3 regions of the Ruminiclostridium papyrosolvens DSM 2782 genome follow, and region 1 is predicted to be linked to each of the others. Evidence: a T-box and tRNA genes for the amino acid it is inferred to sense, from the RefSeq annotation. Region 1 holds a T-box; the other regions hold tRNA genes.
What was found. The T-box of region 1 lies ahead of alaS (alanine--tRNA ligase). A T-box ahead of a tRNA ligase gene usually reads a tRNA of that ligase, here a tRNA-Ala.
Positions count from the first base shown of each region.

Region 1 (5,272 bases):
AATCAAACATATTTAAGAGCTTATCTAAAAAGCTGAATTCATCTGTAGGTTTATTTAAAGTTTAGAAAATACCGGATGGGGTATAAAAAACAGGTTTGAGAATATCAAACCTGTTTTTTAATGTATTATTTCACTTCAAACAATTTTTCAAGATCAAGAATAAGTACTATACGACCGTCTCTTTCAATAACGCCGCTGAAAAACTTACCTGAAATACCTGAAATAAGCTCAGGTGCAGGCTTTACTTCAGAATCTTCTGCGCTGAATATTTCCATTACCTCATCAACGAGAAGGCCAACGTTTGATTGATGATTCAAAATAATAATTCTTGTATTGTCATCAGATTCTTTTGGTGAATATCCAAATTTCTTTCGTAAATTGAAAACTGTATGGACTTTTCCTCTTAAATTAATCAATCCATCAATATACTCAGGTGTATCAGGAACTTTGTAAATATCTGTAATTCTCTCAATAATATTTACATTATTTATACTAATTGCAAATATCTCATTATTTATCTTAAATAAAACCAATTGCGTAGACATTTTACAATTACCTCCCCAAAATATTTCTTGTACAAACATTATATCAGTAATAGTAAAATTCGGCAATCGTTTAACTTCTGTAACTTCCGTTTATCTTAACATAGTCATAGGAAAAATCACATGTCCATATCCTGTCTGAAACATTTCCTTTTTTAAGATTTATTTTAATGATAATTTCTTTTTTCTTGAGTAATTCCTTTGCGGCAGCTTCGTCAAAATTAGCGGCAGCTCCGTTCCGACAGACAAGGATATCTCCTATATAGATATCTGTAAGATTAGGGTCAAAGGAAGCTCCTGAGTATCCTACAGCTGTAAATATTCTTCCCCAATTTGCATCTTCTCCGAAGATAGCTGTCTTTACCAAAGGAGATTTAGCAACAGTACTGACAACTTTATAAGCATCGCTTTCATCACCGGCACCGTCAACCTGAATTTCAATAAGCTTTGTAGCTCCTTCACCGTCTTTAGCCATTAGCTTTGCAAGGTAAGTACAAACAAACATCATCGCATCAACAAATTTTGAATACTCATAGTCTTCTTTAACAATGGCATCATTATCTGCAAAACCATTGGCCAGTACAAAAACAGAATCACAAACACTGGTATCTCCATCTACGGAAACTCTGTTAAAAGTCTTTTTTACACATTGCTTAAGGGCTTTATCAAGAAGGCTTCTTGAAATATTTGCATCTGTTGTGAGTATACCTATCATAGTAGCCATGTTAGGGTGAATCATTCCCGAACCCTTTGCAATACCGCCGATACGAACAGTTTCACCTTGAAGCTCAATATCAACAGCTATTTCCTTTGGCATCAAATCGGTAGTCATAATAGCTTCTTCTGCGTCCGACCCGCCTTGAGAGCTTAGGGCATTAACAGCCGAACGAATACCTGATCTTATGGAAGGCATATTCAGCTTTGTACCTATAACTCCGGTAGCGTTTACCAGAACATCCTGAGCATCGCACTGTAAAAGCTCCGCAGTTAACTCGGTCATTTCCTTTGCATCCTTATAACCTGTTTCTCCAACACAGGCGTTGGCATTTCCACTATTGATTACAATCGCTCTGGCAAAACCATTCTTAATATGTTCCATTGAAACTTGCAGGGAGTGTCCTTTTACAACGTTGGTTGTAAATACGCCTGATGCAACGGCTGTATCCTCAGAACAAACTATCGCAAGATCCTTCCTGTTATTTTTCTTTATTCCGCAGGCAACTCCTGCAGCCTTAAAGCCTTTGGGAGCAGTAACACCACCATCAATAATATTCATGTGAACCTCCATGTGCCTATTCAGGCTCTATTTAAATTTGAATACAAATAATAACATCTTTATTTTAAGTTGATTATACATAATTATGCAGAATGAATCAATTTAAATTTGACATATATTCAATCTAAACTAAAAATATTATGCTATAATAGTTCTGCCTTTAATCTATGCAATTTATCGGAGGAAAAAATGAAATACAAAGCCATATTGTTTGATTTGGATGGGACGCTTATAAACTCACTGGAGGATTTGGCCGACAGTGCCAATGAAGCTTTAGAAAAACACGGCTTCAAGACTCACCCAACTGAATCATATAAAAAGTTTGTAGGAAACGGAGTACGTAACCTGATAAAAAACGCTGCTCCTGACGGAATAGATGACACAACAGTGGAGAAGTTACTGGAAGACTATCATACAATATACAATAAAAATTATGTAAACAAAACAAAAGCTTATGCAGGAATACCTGAAATGTTGGATAAGCTTAAAAAAGCAGGGATAAAAATGGGAGTCTGCTCAAATAAACCCCATAAACCTACAAATGAGATAGTTGAAAAATTATTGGGATATGAATATTTTCAGGTAGTATTTGGCGAACGGGAAGGAATACCACGTAAGCCTGACCCCACTTCACTGATAGAAGCTGCACAAAGATTGGGAGTTGCACCTGAGCAAACCATATATGTGGGAGATTCAGGAGGCGATATGGAGTCAGCAAATAATGCAGAGATGCTGGCAGCCGGAGTGTTATGGGGCTTTCGTGAAGAAGCAGAATTATTGGCATGTGGCGGAAAAATACTGTTGACTTCGCCTTTAGAACTGTTTTACTTTGTAACTGCTGCTCAGAGGGATTAAATTTATTGCAATCCTTGACACTGGAATATAAGATTGTATATAATTTTATCAAGAATGGCAATGAAGGATAGAAGTAGTTTTATGTTTTCTGGCTAAAGAGAGGGAACGGATGGTGCGAGTTCTTGCAGAGCATTTTACGAAGCAGTTTCCGGAGCTTCTGTCCGGTAAAAAGGATAGACGTACCCACGGCGTTATTGTGGATTGACTAAGAGCCCCTATTTGGGGAATTAGGGTGGTACCGCGTGAGATATCTCTCGTCCCTTTATTTTTGGGATGGGAGTTTTTTTATGTAAAGAACTTCTTAAAAAATGAAGACCAATATACTTTGAAAGGACGAATATAAATGCAAAAACTAGGATTAAATGAATTAAGAGAACGTTATCTGAAGTTTTTTGAGAGCAAGGGACATTTAAGGCTTGCAAGTGCTCCTTTGGTTCCCAAAAATGACCCAAGTCTATTGCTTATTAACTCAGGAATGGCACCATTGAAGCCATTTTTTACGGGACAAGAAGAACCTCCCAGAAAAAGAGTAACAACCTGTCAAAAATGCATAAGAACACCTGATATAGAGAATGTTGGAAAGACGGCACGTCATGGTACTTATTTTGAAATGCTGGGTAATTTTTCTTTCGGGGATTACTTTAAAAATGAAGCTATTCCATGGGCTTGGGAATTTGTAACTGAAGATCTGAAAATGCCTGTTGAAAAGCTATGGGTAACAATTTATGAGGATGATGATGAGGCTTTTGATATATGGCACAAGGTTGTAGGGTTGCCGGCTGAAAGAATTGTACGAATGGGCAAAAAGGACAATTTCTGGGAACATGGTACTGGCCCTTGCGGTCCTTGCTCAGAAATATACTTTGACAGGGGGCCTGAAAAAGGTTGTGGAAGCCCGGACTGTAAGGTCGGTTGTGAGTGCGACCGCTATGTAGAATTCTGGAACAACGTTTTTACCCAGTTCAACCGAGATGAACAGGGCAACTATACAAGACTTACACACCCAAACATAGATACCGGAATGGGGCTTGAAAGGCTTGCATGTATTTCACAGGATGTTGATAATCTATTTGAAGTTGATACTGTTTGGAATATACTTGATTACATCTGTAAAACAGCAGGAGTTGAGTACAAAAAATCCGAGAAAACAGATGTATCCATCCGTGTAATTACAGACCACATCAGAAGTACAACAATGATGGTATGCGATGGAGTTTTGCCGTCAAATGAAGGCAGAGGCTATGTTTTAAGAAGACTACTGAGAAGGGCTGCAAGACACGGCAGGTTATTGGGCATAAATAAACCTTTCCTGTATGATGTAGCCATGGTTGTAATAAACGAATCAAAGGAAGCCTATCCGGAGCTTGCTGAAAAGGCTGGGTACATTAAAAAGGTTATAAAAATAGAGGAAGAGAGATTTGAGGCTACTGTTGATCAGGGAATAGTTATTCTCAATGATTTTATTGATGAAATAAAAGCTAAAAAGCAGGAAGTAATACCCGGTGAAATGGTTTTCAAACTCCATGATACCTATGGATTCCCACTTGATTTGACCAGAGAAATTGCAGAAGAAAACGGTCTGGGAATTGACGAGGACGGTTTCAAAAAGGAAATGGACGCTCAGAGGAAGAAAGCAAGAGATGCTCACAACAGCAAGGACACATCGGCATGGTCTGACAGTGTTTTTGACAAACTGGACAAAAGTCAAAAAACAGCTTTCGTAGGGTATGAAAATATAGTTTGCGAATCTGTAATATTGTATATAGTTAAGGACGGAGAAATTGTTGATACCGCTCAAGAAGGAGACGAAATTACCGTTATTCTTGATAAAACTCCATTTTATGCTGAAATGGGAGGTCAGGTAGGCGATTCAGGAGCTCTGATTGCAAAAAATGGCGTAATAAAGATTGAAAACTGCACAAAAACCGCTGATGGTAAATTCCTGCATACAGGCTTTGTTGAAACCGGTCTTGTAGAGACAGGGAGCACTGTTACGGCTTCAATAGATGAAAAGAGAAGAACTGCCATAAACAGAAACCATACGGTTACTCATTTGCTGCACAAGGCACTGAGAACTGTATTGGGAGACCATGTTCATCAGGCTGGTTCTCTTGTAGAGCCAAATAAATTAAGATTTGACTTCAGCCATTTTTCAGCAATGACTCCTGAAGAACTTAAAAAGGTTGAGGATATGACAAACGAGGCTATTCTCAACAGCATGGAAGTTGATGTAAAAGAAATGCCTATTGATGAAGCCAAAAAACTGGGAGCAATGGCATTATTTGGCGAGAAATACGGTAATACGGTAAGAGTAGTAAAGGTAGAGGATTATAGCGTAGAATTGTGCGGAGGTACTCACCTGAAAAATACAGCTCAGGCCGGTCTTGTTAAGATTCTTGGTGAAAGCGGCGTAGCAGCGGGTGTAAGGCGTCTTGAGGCACTAACAGGGGAAGCGGCCATAAGATATTACACAGAGAGAGAAAACCTGTTGAACGAAGTTTCACAGGCTTTAAAGGCAACTCCACAGGATAGCCTTAAAAAAGTCGAAAGCCTGGGACAGGAACTAAAAAATGCAGAAAAGGAAATAGAGCAGCTTCGT
Region 1 is NZ_CP119677.1:3,128,897-3,134,168, reverse strand. It holds gene P0092_RS14070 (methyl-accepting chemotaxis protein) at 1-65, shown strand, start outside; gene P0092_RS14065 (chemotaxis protein CheW) at 126-545, opposite strand; gene argJ (bifunctional glutamate N-acetyltransferase/amino-acid acetyltransferase ArgJ) at 616-1,818, opposite strand; gene P0092_RS14055 (HAD family hydrolase) at 2,008-2,673, shown strand; T-box leader at 2,725-2,938, shown strand; gene alaS (alanine--tRNA ligase) at 3,017-5,272, shown strand, end outside.

Region 2 (5,272 bases), 1.8 Mb from region 1:
TAGATGCCTTCAGCGTTTATCCCTGCCGAACTTGGCTACCCAGCTGTGCCATTGGTATGACAACTGGTGCACTAGAGGTTCGTCCATCCCGGTCCTCTCGTACTAAGGACAGATCCTCTCAAATATCCTGCGCCCGCGACAGATAGGGACCGAACTGTCTCACGACGTTCTGAACCCAGCTCGCGTACCGCTTTAATTGGCGAACAGCCAAACCCTTGGAACCTGCTACAGCTCCAGGATGCGATGAGCCGACATCGAGGTGCCAAACCTCCCCGTCGATGTGGACTCTTGGGGGAGATAAGCCTGTTATCCCCAGGGTAGCTTTTATCCGTTGAGCGATGGCAATTCCACTTTCATACCACCGGATCACTAAGCCCTACTTTCGTACCTGCTCGAGGTGTTTCTCTCACAGTCAGGCTACCTTATGCCTTTGCACTCGTTGCGCGATTTCCAACCGCGCTGAGGTAACCTTTGGACGCCTCCGTTACTCTTTGGGAGGCGACCGCCCCAGTCAAACTGCCCACCTGACAGTGTCCCTAGACCAGCTTATGGTCTCAGGTTAGAGTTCCAGTACTTTTAGAGTGGTATCCCAACGTCGACTCCTTGATGGCTGGCGCCACCAGTTCTCAGTCTCCCACCTATCCTGTACAAAAAATACCGAAACCCAATATCAAGCTACAGTGAAGCTCCATGGGGTCTTTCCGTCTAGTCGCGGGTAACTTGCATCTTCACAAGTACTACAATTTCGCCGGGTACGTTGTTGAGACAGTGCCCAAGTCATTACGCCATTCGTGCGGGTCAGAACTTACCTGACAAGGAATTTCGCTACCTTAGGACCGTTATAGTTACGGCCGCCGTTTACTGGGGCTTAAGTTCATGCCTTCGGGTTTCCCCTAAGCAATTCCCGTAACCTTCCAGCACCGGGCAGGCGTCAGCCCCTATACTTCATCTTTCGATTTAGCAGAGACCTGTGTTTTTGATAAACAGTTGCTTGGGCCTATTCTCTGCGGCCTCAATTGCTTGAGGCACCCCTTTTCGCTAACTTACGGGGTCAATTTGCCGAGTTCCTTAACAACGCTTCTCCCGCTCGTCTTAGGATTCTCTCCTCACCTACCTGTGTCGGTTTGCGGTACTGGTACCTTTAATCTGGATAGTGGTTTTTCTCGTCAGTGTGGAATCTGTCACTTCGGTACTTGTTTTCCCTCCGCATCACGTCTTCGAAACATCCGGCGGATTTGCCTACCGGACTATCTACCTCGCTTGCACGATCTTTTCCAGCTGATCGCTTGACTTATCCTCCTGCGTCCCCACCTCTCTCATAACGATTAACGGTAGTACAGGAATTTCAACCTGTTGTCCATCACTTACGCCTTTCGGCCTCAGCTTAGGTCCAGACTTACCCTGGGCGGACGAACCTTCCCCAGGAAACCTTAGGTTTTCGACGGTAAAGATTCTCACTTTACTCTCGCTACTTATTCCGGCATTCTCACTACTGCTTCGTCCACAAGTCCTTTCGATCTTGCTTCAACCTACAACAGTAAGCTCCCCTACCACCCTCGTGCATCCAATACTATCTCCTAGTACACAGTTTAGCTATGAGATAATTTGACCAAATGTTTTGAATCATTTTTCATATGATACATTTGGTGAAATTACCTAGCTCTATCTTACTTGCTAGGCGATACTATTGGATGCACGCTGATCCATAGCTTCGGTACACAGTTTAGCCCCGGTAATTTTCGGCGCAGGCTCACTCGACTAGTGAGCTATTACGCACTCTTTGAATGAGTGGCTGCTTCTAAGCCAACATCCTAGTTGTCTTAGCAAGCCCACATCCTTTTCCACTTAACTGTGATTTTGGGACCTTAGCTGATGGTCTGGGCTGTTTCCCTTTTGACCATGGGACTTATCTCTCATAGTCTGACTCCCAAGTAACATCATTACGGCATTCGGAGTTTGATAGGGTTCGGTAACCCGGTAAGGCCCCTAGCCCATTCAGTGCTCTACCTCCGTATGATTTTCCCTTGAGGCTAGCCCTAAAGCTATTTCGGGGAGAACCAGCTATCTCCGAGTTCGATTGGAATTTCTCCGCCACCCACAGCTCATCCCAGACCTTTTCAACGGTCATGTGGTTCGGTCCTCCACGAGATTTTACTCCCGCTTCAACCTGTCCATGGGTAGGTCACCCGGTTTCGGGTCTATAGCATGCAACTTAACGCGCTCTTAACACTCGGTTTCCCTTCGGCTCCGTACCTTTAGTACTTAACCTTGCTGCATACAATAACTCGCCGGACCGTTCTACAAAAAGTACGCTGTCGAGCCTTAACGCTCTTCAACTGCTTGTAAACATAGGGTTTCAGGTTCTCTTTCACTCCCCTCCCGGGGTTCTTTTCACCTTTCCCTCACGGTACTGCTTCACTATCGGTCACCAGTTAGTATTTAGCCTTGGATGGTGGTCCACCCTGCTTCCCACGAGGTTTCACGTGCCTCGTGGTACTCTGGATTCTAGCCTGCCTCTTAACATTTCGCTTACGGGACTTTTACCCTCTATGGTCTCAGCTTTCCAGCTGCTCATTCTGCTATGTCTTAAGGATCATTATGCTAGTCCACAACCCCGAAAGATATTGCTATCTTTTGGTTTGGGCTCTTCCGCTTTCGCTCGCCACTACTTACGGAATCTCTTTTGATTTCTACTCCTGTTGGTACTTAGATGTTTCAGTTCCCAACGTCTGCCTTCGTAACACTATGTATTCATGTTACGATGACCGAGTGTTTAACTCGGCCGGGTTTCCCCATTCGGATATCCACGGGTCAATGGCTATTTGCGCCTCTCCGTAGCTTTTCGCAGCTTGTCACGTCCTTCATCGCCTTCTGGTGCCAAGGCATTCACCCTATGCTCTTAGTAGCTTGACCTCTAAAAACTCTACATGCGTCGTCCTACTTCGTCAGATTTCGTGTCCTGCGGTGCTCACATACCTATGTATGCTCCGCTCCTCGGCACTCATCTTTCTTGTATTACTCGCATCTATAGTTTTTATATATCGAATATCTTCGATTGATCAGATTCTCAATGTCAATTACATTGTAATTGATTTAAAGTGATTGTCTTAACCTATCAATGAGTTAATTTCCTAAGAGTTGCATGTTTCCAACGTAAACTGCTTTACGTGTTTCAAAGGATTTCTCCTTCTTCACATGTTACCCTTATTACTTTTTCAGAAAATACATATTTAATATATATCTCTTGTCTTCTCATCTTCTTAAAACGTATTTCAAACTCTTGTTTGAAACGCATTCTTTGAATAACATTATTCAGTTCTCAAGGTACAAACCTCGCAGTTGTTTGTGTTTCCACACTGACTGCGGAGTTTCTATTATACCAGTTTTCATTGTTATGTCAACTGGTATTTTCGGCTTTTTTAAAAGCCATGGTGGAGATAATGAGAATCGAACTCATGACCCCCTGCTTGCAAGGCAGGTGCTCTCCCAGCTGAGCTATACCCCCATAAAAATCAAAGTCCATTCGCATGGGCTTTGAAAACTAAACAGTGATTGTAAAGAAACTCTAAGATAATGATTACCAGTCAAGCGAGCTTCGCTCAAGCTTTTCTGTCATTTATCTTCGACCTAAAGATTTGATTCATCTCAACCGTAGTTGCATGAACCATGTCTCCTTAGAAAGGAGGTGATCCAGCCGCACCTTCCGATACGGCTACCTTGTTACGACTTCACCCCAATCATCGGCCCCACCTTCGGCGACGTCCTCCTTACGGTTAGACTATCGACTTCGGGTGTTGCAGACTCTCATGGTGTGACGGGCGGTGTGTACAAGGCCCGGGAACGTATTCACGGCAGTATGCTGACCTGCCATTACTAGCAATTCCGACTTCATGTGGGCGGGTTGCAGCCCACAATCTGAACTGGGACTATTTTTGGGGATTTGCTCCACTTTGCAGCTTAGCTTCCCTCTGTTATAGCCATTGTAGTACGTGTGTAGCCCAAGACATAAGGGGCATGATGATTTGACGTCGTCCCCACCTTCCTCCGATTTATCACCGGCAGTCTCGCTAGAGTGATCATCTTAATGTTATCAACTAGCAACAGGGGTTGCGCTCGTTGCGGGACTTAACCCAACATCTCACGACACGAGCTGACGACAACCATGCACCACCTGTAACAGTGTCCCGAAGGACTACGATATCTCTACCGTATTCACTATTATGTCAAGCCTTGGTAAGGTTCTTCGCGTTGCTTCGAATTAAACCACATACTCCACTGCTTGTGCGGGCCCCCGTCAATTCCTTTGAGTTTCAACCTTGCGGCCGTACTCCCCAGGTGGGATACTTATTGTGTTAACTCCGGCACAGAAGGGGTCGATACCTCCTACACCTAGTATCCATCGTTTACAGCGTGGACTACCAGGGTATCTAATCCTGTTTGCTCCCCACGCTTTCGCGCCTCAGCGTCAGTTACCGTCCAGAAAGCCGCCTTCGCCACTGGTGTTCCTCCTAATATCTACGCATTTCACCGCTACACTAGGAATTCCGCTTTCCTCTCCGGCACTCAAGAAACATAGTTTCAGATGCAGCTCCAGAGTTAAGCTCTGGGATTTCACATCTGACTTACATTCCCGCCTACACGCCCTTTACACCCAGTAATTCCGGACAACGCTTGCCACCTACGTATTACCGCGGCTGCTGGCACGTAGTTAGCCGTGGCTTATTCTTCAGGTACCGTCATTTATTCGTCCCTGACTAAAGAAGTTTACAATCCGAAAACCTTCATCCTTCACGCGGCGTTGCTGCATCAGGGTTTCCCCCATTGTGCAATATTCCCCACTGCTGCCTCCCGTAGGAGTCTGGGCCGTGTCTCAGTCCCAATGTGGCCGATCAACCTCTCAGTTCGGCTACCAATCGTCGCCTTGGTGGTCCGTTACATCACCAACTAGCTAATTGGACGCGGGCCCATCTGTTACCGGATTGCTCCTTTGACAACAAGAAAATGCTTTCTCGTTGTGTTATGCGGTATTAGCACAAGTTTCCCTGTGTTATCCCCCTGTAACAGGCAGGTTGCCCACGCGTTACTCACCCGTCCGCCGCTAAGTTAATCAAAAGCAAGCTTTCAATTAACTCCGCTCGACTTGCATGTGTTAGGCACGCCGCCAGCGTTCGTCCTGAGCCAGGATCAAACTCTCAAATTAATATTTGAAAAATTTAATTAGCTCATTAAAATTTGCTGACTTATTTTCTAGTTCTTGTTTCCAAAAACCAGG
Region 2 is NZ_CP119677.1:4,925,848-4,931,119, forward strand. It holds rRNA gene P0092_RS21595 (23S ribosomal RNA) at 1-2,913, opposite strand, end outside; tRNA gene P0092_RS21600 (tRNA-Ala) at 3,430-3,505, opposite strand; rRNA gene P0092_RS21605 (16S ribosomal RNA) at 3,679-5,200, opposite strand.
Region 2: it encodes a tRNA-Ala, which carries the amino acid that the T-box ahead of alaS (alanine--tRNA ligase) is inferred to sense. The anticodon was not compared.

Region 3 (5,272 bases), 820 kb from region 1:
CGTTGACCAAATAGCAATTGTTGTAGCTGCAAAAGCGCCAAACCCTGATTATATGTTGCTGGACAAGCTGCTAATTACCTCAGAAATGAAAAAAATCAGAGTTATAATATGCATTAATAAGATTGACCTTGATGATGGTACTGCTAAAACTATCAGAAACGCATATTCATTGGCCGGCTATGAAGTCGTAGAAATAAGTTCTGTCCGTAATGTCGGATACAAGCTCTTAAAGGAAGAACTAAAAGAACACATCACTGTTTTTGCAGGTCAATCGGGGGTAGGAAAATCAACCATTTTAAATCATATTATGGATTCATGGGTTATGGAAACGGGAAGTGTGAGCAACAAAATAGAACGTGGAAAGCATACTACACGGCATGCGGAACTTCTTGAACTTAAATACGGTGGTTATGTTGCGGATACCCCCGGGTTTAGTTCTTTTGAGATTACAGATATCCCGTATAATGAACTGGAAAGTTATTATCCCGAGTTCCGGCCTTACATTAATACCTGCAGGTTTAACTCCTGCAGTCATATAACAGAACCTGGATGCAGGATTATTGAAGCACTTGAACACAGCGAAATTGATAACAACAGATATCAAAGATATATACAATTATATAAAGCCTTAAAAGATATTCCAAAATATAAAGGAAAAAAGACCGAATCTAGGAGAGTGATAAAATGATTAAAATTGCACCCTCAATTTTATCAGCCGACTTTTCATGTCTGGGCAGTGAAATTGAAAAAATAGATAAAAACGGTGCGGATATTATTCATATCGATGTTATGGATGGTCATTTTGTGCCAAATATAACAATCGGGCCGGGAGTTGTTAAATGTTTACGTAAATACACACAAAAAACTTTTGATGTTCATCTGATGATATCAAACCCTGATGAATATATTGAGCAGTTTGCACAGGCCGGTGCTGATATCATAACTGTACATGCTGAAGCTACAAAACATCTTAACAGAACAATTCAATTAATAAAAAACTGTGGAAAGAAAGCGGGAGTAGCTCTGAATCCGGCAACACCGCTGACTGTACTGGATTTTGTATTGCAGGACGTGGATATGGTACTTATTATGACTGTTAATCCTGGCTTCGGAGGCCAATCCTATCTGCCCCAATCTACAAAAAAGATTTCAGACTTAAAAAATATGATGATAAGAAATACTCTTGTAGCTGATATTGAAGTAGATGGCGGAATTGATGCCAACAACATAAATATTGTAACAAAGGCAGGAGCTAATGTAATTGTTGCAGGTTCTGCCGTGTTTAAACAAGATGACGTTGGTGAAGCTATTAGAGGCTTAAAACTGAATTCCTACAACAGGAGTGCATTGTAATTTCATATGGCGGAGAGATAAAATGAAGGCTGTTTGTGTTTGTAATGGTTCAATTAGTGATTATGACTTAATTAAAAAGTACATACAAGAATCAGATTATATTATTTCTGTAGATGGAGGAGCGGGTCACCTGAGGAAAATGGGAATTAATCCTGATATTCTCATAGGTGACTTTGATTCTGCCAATTCACAGGATTTGGATTATTATTTAAGAAAAGGCATAAATGTATCGAAGTTTCCGGTTGAAAAGGACATGACTGATTCAGAACTTGCTATTGAAAAGATATTGGAGTTGGGAGCTACAGAGGTTGTCTTTTTAGGAGCCTTGGGAACAAGAATTGACCATTCCTTTGCTAACATTATGCTTCTGAAAAAAATGCTGGATATTGGACTTAGGGGTTCTATTGCAGATGAACATAACGAATTATATATGTTCGATTCAAATTTCAGCATTAGTAAAAAAGAGGGCAGAAAGCTTTCTTTAATTCCCATAACGGAGAAAGTCACAGGTGTAAGTACAAGGGGGTTAAAGTATCCGCTAGTCAATGCAACTATGGTTTTGGGAACTTCCTGGGGAATTAGTAATGAATTTGAGGAAGAAGTAGCTTTTGTCAGTATTGATAGTGGAATTTTACTTGCATGTCTGTCCAGAGATTGATATGTCAATTTCTCGGAAAAATTTGGTTGCCAACAGTAAAAAATCATGTTAATATTGGATTGAACAAGTAATAAATGTGGGGCATTAGCGCAGTTGGGAGCGCATCACACTGGCAGTGTGGGGGTCAGGGGTTCAAGTCCCCTATGCTCCACCAATAAAAAACTACAAGGCCTAAACCTTGTGGTTTTTTATTTCAATAATGATTGTAATATGTTAAAGTAATTAGGGAGGACGAAGATATGATTCAAAAAAAGATTAAAGCTGTTATACTAATAGTTATTTTGTTTCTAAGTGGTTGTTTAGTTACATTTATCGGCTTTTTTAAAGGACGTGACATAGCCATAAGTGTATCAAGACCTAAGGGTGCATCTGGATGGACAACATCACAAGAATTAATGACTAGTTGTACATACTTCCCGATAGTTATTGGAGTGTCCATAATAATACTGTCTTTAATGCTTTCCACTGTTTTATTTATGCAATGGATTAACAAATCAAATTAACTTATGATCTTTATATTTCGAGAATCATATTATTACCGCACATTCAGTTATTGAATTTGCGGTTTTTTCATATCCTCATTACGTGCGCAGTTTTAATATTTTGTATAGAAGCTTTTTTCTTCGGAATTATAGAATTCATATTATTTATAGGTAAGCGGTAAACCATGAGTACAGTTATCAAAAAAACCGCCATATAGGCGGCTGAATTTACTGCTTAGTTTGCTTTCTGCATTGTTCCGGCAGTTGATCTGACCATGGAAGCAGTTTATCTAAAAAAGTTAAGTCTTTGTCATCCATATGCTGGGGTATTTCCTTCAGTAGGTATTTAAAATACTCATATGGCTTAAGATTATTGGCCTTTGCCGTTTCTGCAATACTGTAAATAATTGCGCTGGATTTTGCTCCTTCGATGGTATCTATCATATGCCAGTTGTTTTTCCCTATACAAAACCCGCGAATTGCAGATTCCGTTGCATTGTTGTCTAGTGGTACATCCCCATTCGTAAGGAAGGTTTTTAGATATTTTTCCTGATTGATACAATAGGTAAAGCCTTTGCCCGTTTCTGACTGTGATGCCACTTCTTGTTTATGGTTTTTTATCCATGCGAAGAAAGCCTCCACTTGTGGCTTTACAAGTAGCTGCCGTTGTACGACCCGATCTTCCGGTGTAAGTTCTATCAGATCATTGTCGATTTTGTAGATCATGGCAATTTGCCTCAATGCAGCATATGCAAGTGTACTTTTTGCAGCTTCTTTGTCCATGGTTTTAACCACATCAGCATATCGTCGTCTGGCATGACTCCAACAGCCCGCTATCGTTATACCGGATTCTTCTTTTTCTAATTGATGATATACTTGGTAGCCATCCGTTACCAATACACCCTGGTATTTCTTTAAAAAATCCTTTGGATGGCTGCTGTTTCTGGTTCGCTGGTAATCATAAAGTATAATTGGCGGAGCATTATACAGCTTTCCTGTACGGTATACCCACATGTAACTTTTTGATCCTGTCGCTCTACCATCTTTGGATACAATCACAGGGGTTTCATCCGCTTGTGATACCTTGCATTTATATAGTTCCTGATGCAAACGGTCATATAAAAGTGATAAATACCTCTCTCCACAAAGGATAGTCCAGTTTGCCATTACTTGTCTTGAAATCATTACATCGTTTCTGGCAAATTCCTGTTCAATCCTGTTTAATGGAAGTGCATTGATGTACTTCGAGTTTAGGATGGCTGCCTCCAGTGAAGGAGTGACAATACTGTTTCGAAGCAAGTCGGTTGGCCGACTTGCCTTAACGATGGTTTGGTTGTCATTTCCGCAATAAACCGCCACATGATGTTCTTCTACTTCGAATTGGACAGGGTGAAGAGCCAGCCTTTTGTATACCTCATCAGGAAGACGGCGCCATTTTTCACCAAATGTTGATCTAAGCTGCTCTTCAGATAGTGTATGCTCTATGATTGTAACAGGAATGTTCTTTAGATCTTCTTCACGCTTTCCTTTGTGTTTCTTCCGTTTATAGGCTTTGGGGCATACTTCCTCCAGCTCTGGTTCAGGAACTTTTTCAGCAGCTAAAACTTCAGCTTCGTTAAAATAGAGCTCCATTTGATCTTCAAACTTCATTTTTTCGGAGGAACGTCCAAACCGGTGTTGTTTTGATACACTTAACTGTTCAAAAAGCAGATCCATCTTCTGATTCAGTTCCTGCATCTTTGTATCCTGTTTTTCCTTATCACTCTGTAAGGAGATGAACATATTGATTATGTCTGCTTTGCTGTATTTAGTTAATTCATTTACACAGTATTTTTTATCCATAGAACTATCATACTATACAAAAAACACCATGAACAGTGCAAAAAGGGAATTGCTGAAATCTGTGGATAATCCTCACAAATTCCTGCTTTTATCCACTACAAAATATGCTTGGGAAACGATTTCTTCACTGCTTTTGACTGATCAATAGATAATCCTTCAGTAAGCCATCTGAATTGCTTGGATGTGATACATCTTGCTTCCTTTTCACTACGAGGCCATTGAAACCGTCCGCTTTCCAGACGTTTATACAGAAGAACAAATCCATCTCCCTCCCACAAAATAGCCTTTATGCGATTTGTTTTTCTCCCGCAAAAGAGAAATAGAGTGTTTTGAAATGGATTAAGCTTAAATTCATTTTGGACAATGGCTGCAAGGCCATCAATTCCGCAGCGAAGGTCGGTATATCCGCAAGCAATGTATATTTGATCAAAACCGGCTGCATCATTAAACATGTCCCAGCACCTTTAATATATTGGCAAGCAACTCCGGTGATGTTTGATTTGAAAGTTCAAGGCGAGAGCTGCCAATACATAGAACCATATCAGGACTAAAATATTTATCGGTACACGTTTTGCTGTCCAACACTTTAAGTGGAATAAAAGCTGTATTCTGTTTGGCTACCGGTAATTCAGAAGAAAATGAACTGATTTCTTCACGAACTCTACGTTGCCAGTAAAAAAACTGTTTTTCGTTAATGCTGTTTTCTTGACACCATGCCTTTACAGACATTCCGCTAGTGCGGCATGCATGGATAATGGGAGCCCACTGAGAAAGTCGGTACTTATGAGTTGATTTTTGTGCATCCATAATGAATTCTCCTTGAAACTTCAACAAGTTTGCTTTAAAAACTCCTAAAAGTATTTAAAGTTGCAACTAAAACTATTCAGGAGTAATTATCACATGGCAGATGCCTTCAGTCGAGGTACTCATGGTTTAC
Region 3 is NZ_CP119677.1:2,310,266-2,315,537, forward strand. It holds gene rsgA (ribosome small subunit-dependent GTPase A) at 1-688, shown strand, start outside; gene rpe (ribulose-phosphate 3-epimerase) at 685-1,353, shown strand; gene P0092_RS10715 (thiamine diphosphokinase) at 1,376-2,011, shown strand; tRNA gene P0092_RS10720 (tRNA-Ala) at 2,090-2,165, shown strand; gene P0092_RS10725 (hypothetical protein) at 2,251-2,514, shown strand; gene tnpC (IS66 family transposase) at 2,722-4,335, opposite strand; gene tnpB (IS66 family insertion sequence element accessory protein TnpB) at 4,431-4,787, opposite strand; gene tnpA (IS66 family insertion sequence element accessory protein TnpA) at 4,780-5,142, opposite strand.
Region 3: it encodes a tRNA-Ala, which carries the amino acid that the T-box ahead of alaS (alanine--tRNA ligase) is inferred to sense. The anticodon was not compared.